Regions from separate parts of the Azospirillum sp. HJ39 genome, predicted to be linked through region 3. Evidence: predicted binding sites of a transcription regulator. Region 3 holds the regulator's gene; each other region holds the start of a gene.
The links. Region 3 encodes PhoB, which activates phosphate uptake and scavenging genes when phosphate is short. Its sites were predicted from a motif close to TNTCATAAAACTGTCA; they were not measured.

Region 1 (3,272 bases), on a different replicon from region 3:
GAGGTGCCGGAGATCCTCGCCCTTCTGGCGGCCAAGTACCCGCTGATGCCGATCACCAACATGGACAGCGACCTGTTCGCGCGCAGCCGGCTGGCCTCCTTCTTCCCAAGCGTCACCACCGCCGAGATGGCCCGGGCCTACAAGCCGTCGGAGCGCATCTTCCGTCTCGCTCTCGACCGGCTGGCCCTGGCCCCCGGCGAGGTTCTGCACGCGTCATTGGCCTCCTGGGCGGACATCGACGGAGCCAAGCCGCTGGGGATGCGGGTGGCCTGGATCAACCGCACGCAGGACAGGCTGGGGCCATGGCAGCCCCGGCCGGACCACGAGTTCGCCGATCTCACCGGATTGCGCGGGGTGCTGGCCTTCTGACACCGGGGGGCGCCGCAAGGCCGCTCCTGCCAAGACACGTCCGCCGCATGCGGTTCGGCGGACGGATGCAACGACACGACAACATGCCGCTTCAACGAATGGGGAAGTTCCATGTCTCGATCCGAATCCCGATCCGACGCGTTCATCCAAAGGTCGTTCCGCAGCAATCTTCTTCGTTTCGGCATCTCCCTTGCGGCGCTGATGCCGGCAGCGGCGGCGGCCGACGTCAAGCTGGGCCTTGCCGGGCCGGTCACCGGGCAATACGCCTCCTTCATGGAGCAGATGCGGCGCGGCGCCGACCTCGCCGTCGCCGATCTCAACGCCGCCGGCGGCATCAATGGGGAGAAGGTCGTCCTGCAGGTGGCCGACGATGCCTGCGATCCCAAGCAGGCGGTGGCCGTCGCCAACCGCTTCGTCGCCGACGGCGTGCAGGCGGTGGTCGGACATTTCTGCTCCAGCTCCACCATTCCGGCGTCCAGCGTCTATGCGGAATCCGGACTGGTGATCGTCACGCCGGCCTCGACCAACCCGACCATCACCGAACGGGGCCTGACCAACATGTTTCGTGTCTGCGGGCGCGACGACCAGGCCGCCGGGGTCGCGGCGAAACAGATCGTCGGCCGCAACCTCGGCCGGACCATCGCCATCGTCCACGACAAATCCACCTACGGCCAGGGCATCGCCGAGGGGGTGCGGACGGAGTTGGCGCAGCAGGGCCGCAACGTCGTTCTGTTCGAAGGCATCACCCAGGGAGAGCGCGATTTCTCGTCGCTGGTCGCCCGGATGAAGGCCTTGAACGTCGATATCGTTTTCTTCGGCGGGTATCATACAGAGGCCGGGCTGCTGGTGCGGCAGGCGTCCGAACAGGGGCTCAAGACCCGGTTCGTTGCCGGCGACGGTTTGGCGACCACCGAATTCGCCTCCATCGCCGGGCCGGCCAGCGATGGGGTGATGTTCACCTTCTACCCGGACCCGCGCGCCAACGCCGGCACCGCCGATCTGGTCCAGCGCTTCCGTGCCGCCGGTTTCGAGCCGGAGGGCTTCACCCTCTACACCTATGCCGCCGTCAAGGTGCTGGCCGATGCGGCCAAGGCGGCGAAGACGATGAAGGGCGACAGGCTGGCCGATGCGCTGCGTGCGGGCACCTATCGCACCGTGCTGGGCGATATCCGGTTCGACCGGAAGGGCGATCCCAACTCCGAGCCCTTCGTGCTCTATGCCTGGAGCAACGGCACCTACGCTCCCCTGAAGTGATCCCGGCGGTACGCCTGCCCTGACGAAGGTCCCCGTTACCCGCACCGATTTGCGGCTGGTGTCGGCAATGACCCTGTTGGCAATGCGATCGCCGCATGGGCTATGCTGACGGTTATGTTCAAGTGCCTGATTGTTTCATGTGCGATGCTGGCGTGGACGGCGGCCGCGCGGGCGGAGCCGGAGACCGTGCGCATCGGCGTGCTCGCCTATCTGGGCTCGGAGCGGGCGGCACGCGACTGGGAACCGACGCTTGCCCATCTTGAGCACGCGATACCGGATCGCCGCTTCATCGCGCTGCCGCTCGACCTCCCGGGCATGGTGCTGGCGGTCGCCGACCGGCGGGTCGATTTCGTCATCACCAACCCCGGCAACTACGTCACGCTGGAGGCCCGGTTCGCGGTGACGCGGATCGCCACGCTGGAATCCGGCCTGCCGGCCTTCCCCATCGCGGCGGTCGGCTCCACCATCATCCGCCGGGCCGACCGCCAGGGGATCCACACGCTCGCCGACCTCAAGGGCAAGCGGCTGGCGGTGGTGTCGACCGATGCCTTCGGCGGCTTCCAGATCGCATGGCGCGAGATGGAGGACGCCGGCATCCACCCCTTCACGGATCTGGCCGCGCTGATCCCGGTCGGCTTTCCGATGGAGGGCGTGGCGGATGCGGTGCGCGACGGCACGGCCGACGCCGGCGTGTTGCGCGCCTGCCTGCTGGAGGAGCTGGAAGCGCAGGGCCGGGTCGCGCCCGGCACCTTCGCTGTGGTGGGAGCGCGGCAGACCGACGCGCTGCAACCCGACACGCCGCCTTGCCGGGTGTCGTCGCGCCTCTATCCCGACTGGCCGTTCGCCCGGCTGGCGCACACGCCGCGCGGCCTTGCCCGGCAGGTCGCCGCCGCGCTGCTGACCATGCCGGCAACCGACGGGCGGGCCTGGACCGCCTCGCTCGACTACACGACGGTGCACGAGCTGTTCCGCACGCTGCACATCGGCCCCTATCCGAAAACCCCGCCGACGCTGGAGGATCTCCTGCGCCGGAACTGGCACTGGCTGGCGGTCGCCGGCGCGGCGGTGCTGTGGTGGGTGATCCACGCCGCGCGGGTCGAGGTGCTGGTCCGCCGCCGCACCGCCGAGCTGGTCCACGAGATCGCCGAGCGCGAGCGCGCCGAAGCCGCGGCGCTCCGCCTGCGCGAGGAGCGTGACCAGCTCTCGCGGCTCGGCATCGTCGGCGAGATGGCGAGCACCATCGCCCATGAACTGAACCAGCCGCTGGCGGCGATCGGCAATTTCGCCGGGGGCATGACCCGGCTGCTCGACGCGCCCGCCCCCGACCTCGACCGGCTGCGCGCCGGGGCGCGGTCGGTGGTCGAACAGGCCGAACGCGCCGCCGCGATCATCCAGCGCACCCGTGGCTTCGTCAGCCGTCGCGGCGCCCAGCGCTCCACCCTGGCGGTCGGTGCCGTGGTGGAGGAGACGCTGTCGCTGTTCGGCACGCCGTCCGACCTGCAGCTGTCCATCGTCGCCGAAGCGGCAGCGGACCTGCCGCCGGTGCAGGCCGACAAGGTGGAGTTGCAGCAGGTGGTGTTGAACCTGTTGCAGAACGCCGTCGACGCGATGCGGCCGGCCGACGGCGGCACCATCGCCGTGCGCGCCGC
Region 2 (3,272 bases), on a different replicon from region 3:
GCGGATGCAGGATCTGTCGACCAACGTGGTCCCGGCGGCACAGCACCGCTACACCGTGCTGAGCGGTCTGATGGCCGACGCCAACCTGCTGGCCGGCAAGCTGGCCGAGGCCGGCAACGCCGAGACCCCGGCCCGGCTGGCCGCTGCGCGGCGCACGCTGGACCCGCTGGCGGCGACCATCCGCAACACCTTGCAGGAGTCGGGGAACGATCTGGGCGGCGAGGTCCGCCGGCTGTCGGACCGGCTGCTGGCGCTGGGATTCGGCGACGACGGCATCCTGGCGCTGCGCGGCGGCGAACTGAAGGCCTATGCCGACAATGCCGGGCTGATCGACAGCAACCGCAGCACCGGCGCCGCCCTGACCGCCATGGTCGACGGGCTGGTCCAGTCGGCCGAACAGGCGACCGCCGATGGCGCGACCGCCGCCCATGACGCGCTGGAGCGCACCAACGAGGTGCAGATCCTGCTGGCGACCGCCGGCGTGCTGCTGGCCGGGATGATCGTCACCCTCTATGTCGGGCGCCGCGTCGTCGGCCGGATGGAAACGCTGGCCGCCGCGATGCGCCGGGTCGCCGGCGGCGACCTGCTGGTCGACCACAAGGCGGGCGGCAACGACGAGATCACCGACATGGGGCTGGCGCTGGACGTCTTCATCGCCAACGCCCGCGCGATGGAGGAGGCGCACGAGCGGGTCGAGGTGGAGCGGCGCAACGCGGCCTCCGCCCGCCGCACCAGCATGCTGGAGATCGCCGACCAGTTCGAGCGCAACGTGCTGAGCAGCGTCGAGACGCTGGCCGAGGCCGCCCGCGTGATGGCGGCGCGCGCCCGCTCGCTGACCGACATCGCCGCCAACGCCAACGACCGCGCCGACGCGGCGATGGAATTGTCGGGCGAAATGGCCGCCGGCATCCAGCAGGTGGCGACCGCCGCCTCTGAGATCTCGCAATCGATCGCCGAGATCAGCAAGCGCACCGGCGAATCGGCCCGCATCATCGGCGACACCGCCGCCGGGGCGGAGCAGGTCAAGGCCACCGTCGCCGAGCTGTCGAGCACGGCGGGCGAGATCGGCACCGTCGTCGGGCTGATCGACGAGATCGCCGGCCAGACCAACCTTCTGGCGCTGAACGCCACCATCGAGGCCGCCAGGGCGGGGGAGGCGGGCAGGGGATTCGCCGTCGTGGCGGGCGAGGTCAAGGCACTGGCCGGCCAGACCGCCCAGGCCACCGCCGAGATCGCCCGTCAGATCGCCGCGACCCAGTCGGCCAGCCGCGAGACCGTGGAGGTGGTGGCGACCATGACCGGCAGCGTCCAGCGCATCGAATCCAACGCCTCGGCCATCGCCGCGGCGATCGAGGAACAGGCGACCATCACGGCGAGCATCGTCGACAGCTCGCACCGCGTCGCGGTCGGCACCCAGGCGGCATCCGACCATGTCGCCGGCCTGTCGGAGGCCGCGGCCAAGGTGCGCGCCCAGGCCGGCGACGTGCTGCAGGTTGCCGAAAGCCTGTCGCACGAGGCGACCAGCCTCGGCTCGGCCGTGCATCTGTTCCTCCAGGAAATCCGGGCCGCGCGATGAGCGGGCGGTCCGGGGCAAGCACGGGTTGGTTTCATAAAACTGACACGTAAACAAAACAAACCCGTCACCGGCCGCGGCTATGGTCACCGCGACGAAGAAGGCGGGTACCGACGTCCGGCCAAGGCCGGGCTTTCCTCGATCCCAACGACACCGTCCAAACCTATCGGGAGTTTAGCCGTGAAAACCATGACCTCGGCGTTCGTTCGCTGCGCCGCCTTCGGTGCCCTGGCCGTCCTGTCCGTGTCGGCCGCCCCGCTGTCGGTTGCCTCGGCCGCCGACATCTCCGGCGCCGGCGCCACCTTCCCCTATCCGATCTATGCCAAGTGGGCCGACGCCTACAAGAAGGAGACGGGCACCGGCCTGAACTACCAGTCGATCGGTTCGGGCGGTGGCATCAAGCAGATCAAGGCGAAGACGGTCACCTTCGGCGCTTCGGACATGCCGCTGAAGCCGGAAGAGCTTGAGCAGGCCGGTCTGATCCAGTTCCCGATGATCATGGGCGGCGTCGTTCCGGTGGTGAACCTGAAGGGCGTCAAGGGCGGCGAGATCAAGCTGTCGGGCACGGTGCTCGCCAACATCTACATGGGCGAAGTGACCAAGTGGAACGACGCCCAGATCAAGGCGCTGAACCCGAACGTGAACCTGCCGAACACCGCCATCGCTCCGATCTACCGCTCGGACGGGTCGGGCACCAACTTCCTGTTCACCGACTACCTGTCGAAGACCAGCCCGAAGTTCAAGACCCAGATCGGCGCCAACACCTCGGTCCAGTGGCCGGCCGGCATCGGCGCCAAGGGTAACGAGGGCGTGGCCAACATGGTCAAGCAGACGGACGGCTCGGTCGGCTACGTCGAATACGCCTACGCCAAGCAGAACAACATCACCCACCTCGGCCTGCAGAACAAGGACGGCAAGATCGTCGAGCCGAAGATCGAAGCCTTCCAGGCCGCCGCGGCGAACGCCGACTGGGCCAACGCCAAGGGCTACTACGTCCTGCTGACCGACGAGCCGGGCGCCGAGAGCTGGCCGATCACCGGCGCCAGCTTCATCCTGATGTACAAGAACCCGCAGGATCCGGCCATCTCGGCCGAAGCCCTGAAGTTCTTCGACTGGGCCTACAAGAGCGGCGCCAAGATGGCCACCGACCTCGATTACGTCCCGATGCCGGCGTCGGTGATCGAGATGGTCGAGAAGACCTGGTCGCAGAGCATCCAGGTCGAAGGCAAGCCGATCTGGACCGCTTCGGCCAAGTAAGCCGGCCACCCCACCCCGGACGCGCCGGTGCACAGCCGACGCATCCGGTGGTCTGATCCGCCGGCGGGAACGGAATTCGCCGTTCCCGCCGCACGTCTCACGGAGCGGCCATGACCGAGATCGCGCTAGCCTTGACCGACGAACACGCCTCCACCACACGACGGGCCCGCCGCCAGCGCCTGCAGGACGCGGCCTTCCGCAACGCCACGCTCTTTTTCGCCCTGGTCGTCCTGCTGATCCTCGGTGGCGTCACGGTATCGCTGATCGACGGCGCGCTGCCCGCGCTGCGCGTCTTCGGTTTCGGTTTCGTGACCGACGAGGTCTGGAACCCGGTGACCGAAGAATTCGGCGCGCTCGCCCCGATCTACGGCACGCTGATGACCTCCATCATCGCGATGGCCGTCGGCATTCCGGTCAGCTTCGGCATCGCGCTGTTCATCAC
Region 3 (3,272 bases):
GGTGAGCGTCATGAGCATCCAGACCCAACTGAAGCTGCGGCCCCGCGCCGACCGGCGCAGCGGCGGTGCCACCGCCAGCAAGATGACGGCAAGCGGGGTGAAGGTGTTCTACGGCGCCAAGCAGGCGCTGAAGGGCATCGACCTCGACATCCAGGAGAACCGGGTGCTGTCGCTGATCGGCCCGTCCGGCTGCGGCAAGTCGACCTTCCTGCGCTGCCTGAACCGGATGAACGACACCGTCGAGGGCTGCCGGGTCGAGGGGCGGATCGCGCTGGACGGCGAGGACGTCTATGGCAAGGCCGTCGATGCGGTGCAGCTGCGCGCCCGCGTCGGCATGGTGTTCCAGAAGCCCAACCCCTTCCCGAAATCGATCTACGACAACATCGCCTACGGTCCGCGCATCCACGGCCTGGCGTCCGGCCGCGACGAGCTGGACGAGGTGGTGCAGACCTCGCTGAAGCGCGCCGGCCTGTGGGGCGAGGTGAAGGACCGCCTGCGCGAACCCGGCACCAGCCTGTCGGGCGGCCAGCAGCAACGGCTGTGCATCGCCCGCGCCATCGCCGTCAGCCCCGAGGTGATCCTGATGGACGAGCCCTGTTCGGCGCTCGATCCCATCGCGACCGCCCATATCGAGGAGCTGATCGACGAGCTGCGGGCCAACTACACCATCGTCATCGTCACCCACAACATGCAGCAGGCCGCCCGCGTGTCGCAGCGCACCGCCTTCTTCCATCTCGGCGAGATGGTGGAGTGCGACGACACCGAGGAAATCTTCACCAACCCGCGCGACGAGCGCACCCAGGGCTACATCACCGGCCGCTATGGCTGACCCTGCCGACGCCTCCGCCCCATCCCTCCCTGTTGAAAAGGCTGTGCCATGCCGGTTAACGTCGAGACGCGCGCTGTGAACGGAGCCTCCATGAATGCGGCCCTCAAGCCGCTCGTCCTGATCGTCGAGGACGAGGCCGATATCCTGACGCTGCTGAAGTACAACCTGGAAAAGGAAGGCTTCCGCGTCGCCACCGCCAGCGACGGCGAGGAGGCCCTGCTGGCCGCCGGCGAACAGACGCCGCACATCGTGCTGCTGGACTGGATGCTGCCGCTGATGAGCGGGCTGGAGGTCTGCCGCCAGCTGCGCCGCAACGCCAAGACCCGCGACATCCCGATCATCATGCTGACCGCCCGCGGCGAGGAGGGCGACCGGGTGCGCGGCCTGAACTCCGGCGCCGACGACTACATCACCAAGCCCTTCTCGCCGACCGAGCTGGTGGCCCGCATGCGTGCGGTGCTGCGCCGCGCCTCCCCCGGCATGACCGACGAGGTACTGACCTTCGCTGACGTGACCATGGATCTGGCCGCCCACCGCGTCCGCCGGAACAGCCGTGACGTACATCTCGGCCCGACCGAATTCCGCCTGCTGCGCCATTTCATGCAGCATCCCGGCCGCGTCTTCTCACGCGAGCAGCTGCTCGATCTGGTGTGGGGCCACGACGTGTACGTCGAGCCGCGTACGGTCGACGTACACATCCGCCGCCTGCGCAAGGCGATGAACGAAGAGGACGAGCTGGACCTGATCCGCACCGTACGTTCGGCGGGGTACGCGCTGGATACGAAGTCGATGTGAGGAGAGGTTAGACTCCCACCTATCCTCCCCCACTGAGTGGGGGAGGGATTGCCGCCACACACTGACAAAGGTCCAATCCCCTCCCCCGCCCAGCGGGGGAGGTCAGGGTGGGGGCCGATGTCCCCTGACATCTCCCACCGGGCAGCGCTACACTGCCGCTCATGATCCTGCTCTTCACCGACTTCGGCCTCAGCGGCCCCTACACCGGCCAGATGAAAGCGGTGGTGGCGCAGCAGGCACCCGGTGTCCCCGTGATCGACCTGTTCGCCGACGCACCAGCCTTCGACCCGCAGCTGTCCGCCTATCTGCTTGCCGCCTACGCTCCGGCCTTCCCTGCCGGAAGCGTCTTCCTCTGCGTCGTCGATCCCGGCGTCGGGACCGACCGGCGGCCGGTGATGGTGGAGGCCGACGGGCGCTGGTTCGTCGGGCCGGATAACGGACTGTTCGCCCTGCTGGCCCGCCGCGCAACGTCGCTGAACGCCTGGACCATCGACTGGATTCCGGATCGGCTCTCCGCCAGCTTCCACGGCCGCGACCTGTTCGCCCCGGTTTCCGCTGCGCTGGCGACCGGCCGGACGGTGGAGCGCAGCCCGCTGCCGGGCGCGGCCATCGACCGGCCCGGCTGGCCGGACGAGCTGGCGCGCATCGTCTATGTCGATGTCTACGGCAATGGCATGACCGGGATGCGGGCCGGCGCCCTGGCCGCCGATGCGGTGCTGACCGTCGCCGGAACCCGCATCGCCCGTGCCGGCACCTTCGGGGCGGTCGGGCCGGGAGAGGCGCTGTGGTACGAAAACTCGAACGGGCTGGTCGAGATCGCGGTCAATTGCGGGCGTGCCGACCGGGTGCTCGGACTCCAGGTCGGCGATGAAGTGACGGTCGACTCGTGAAGCCGGCGCCCTGAAAACGAAACCGCCCGGAAGCGGTGGCTTCCGGGCGGCGGCTTGTCAGATAGGCTGATGTCCGATGCAGTGACGGTCCGAAGGCAACCCCGGACCCCGAGCGACGGTCCTCGGGGTTAGTCGTTGTTGCGCTGGCCCAGGAACTGCAGCAGGAACTGGAACAGGTTGATGAAGTCCAGGTACAGCGTCAGGGCGCCCATCAGGGCGAGCTTGCCGGTGCTTTCGTGATCGTAGCCCTCGGCGTAGCTTTCCTTGATCGACTGGGTGTCGTAGGCGGTCAGGCCGGTGAAGATCAGCACGCCGATGGCCGAGATCGCGAAATGCAGGGCCGGCGACTGGAAGAAGATGTTCGCCAGGCCGGCGATGACCAGACCGATGACGCCCATCATCAGGAACGAGCCCATCTTCGACAGGTCGGCCTTCGTGGTGTAGCCGTAGAGGCTCATCGCCAGGAAGGTCGCGGCGGTGACGAAGAAGGTCAGCGCGATCGACGCCCCGGTGAAGACCAGGAAGATCGCCGACATCGACAGGCCCATCGCGCCGCAATAGGCCCAGAAGATCATCTGTGCCGATGCGAAGGACAGGCGCTGGATGCCGAAGGACAGCACCATGACGAACGCCAGCGGGGCCAGCATCACCACCCACTTCAGCGGGGTGCCGAAGATCGCCGCCATCATGGCCGGGCTGGACGACACCAGCGCGGCGACCAGGCCCGTCAGGATCAGGCCGGCGCCCATGTAGTTGTA

Region 1: the regulator PhoB is predicted to act here: its motif matches at 1,730-1,745, upstream of ABMY26_RS10225 (PhnD/SsuA/transferrin family substrate-binding protein).
Region 2: the regulator PhoB is predicted to act here: its motif matches at 1,606-1,621, upstream of pstS (phosphate ABC transporter substrate-binding protein PstS).

Annotation. Positions count from the first base shown of each region.
Region 1 is NZ_CP167909.1:613,944-617,215, reverse strand. Features, by position in the region: gene ABMY26_RS10235 (HAD family hydrolase) at 1-369, shown strand, start outside; gene ABMY26_RS10230 (branched-chain amino acid ABC transporter substrate-binding protein) at 481-1,623, shown strand; gene ABMY26_RS10225 (PhnD/SsuA/transferrin family substrate-binding protein) at 1,768-3,272, shown strand, end outside.
Region 2 is NZ_CP167910.1:514,587-517,858, reverse strand. Features, by position in the region: gene ABMY26_RS12860 (methyl-accepting chemotaxis protein) at 1-1,576, shown strand, start outside; gene pstS (phosphate ABC transporter substrate-binding protein PstS) at 1,763-2,830, shown strand; gene pstC (phosphate ABC transporter permease subunit PstC) at 2,941-3,272, shown strand, end outside.
Region 3 is NZ_CP167911.1:131,502-134,773, forward strand. Features, by position in the region: gene pstA (phosphate ABC transporter permease PstA) at 1-5, shown strand, start outside; gene pstB (phosphate ABC transporter ATP-binding protein PstB) at 11-829, shown strand; gene phoB (phosphate regulon transcriptional regulator PhoB) at 920-1,624, shown strand; gene ABMY26_RS14105 (S-adenosyl-l-methionine hydroxide adenosyltransferase family protein) at 1,786-2,514, shown strand; gene ABMY26_RS14110 (Bax inhibitor-1/YccA family protein) at 2,643-3,272, opposite strand, start outside.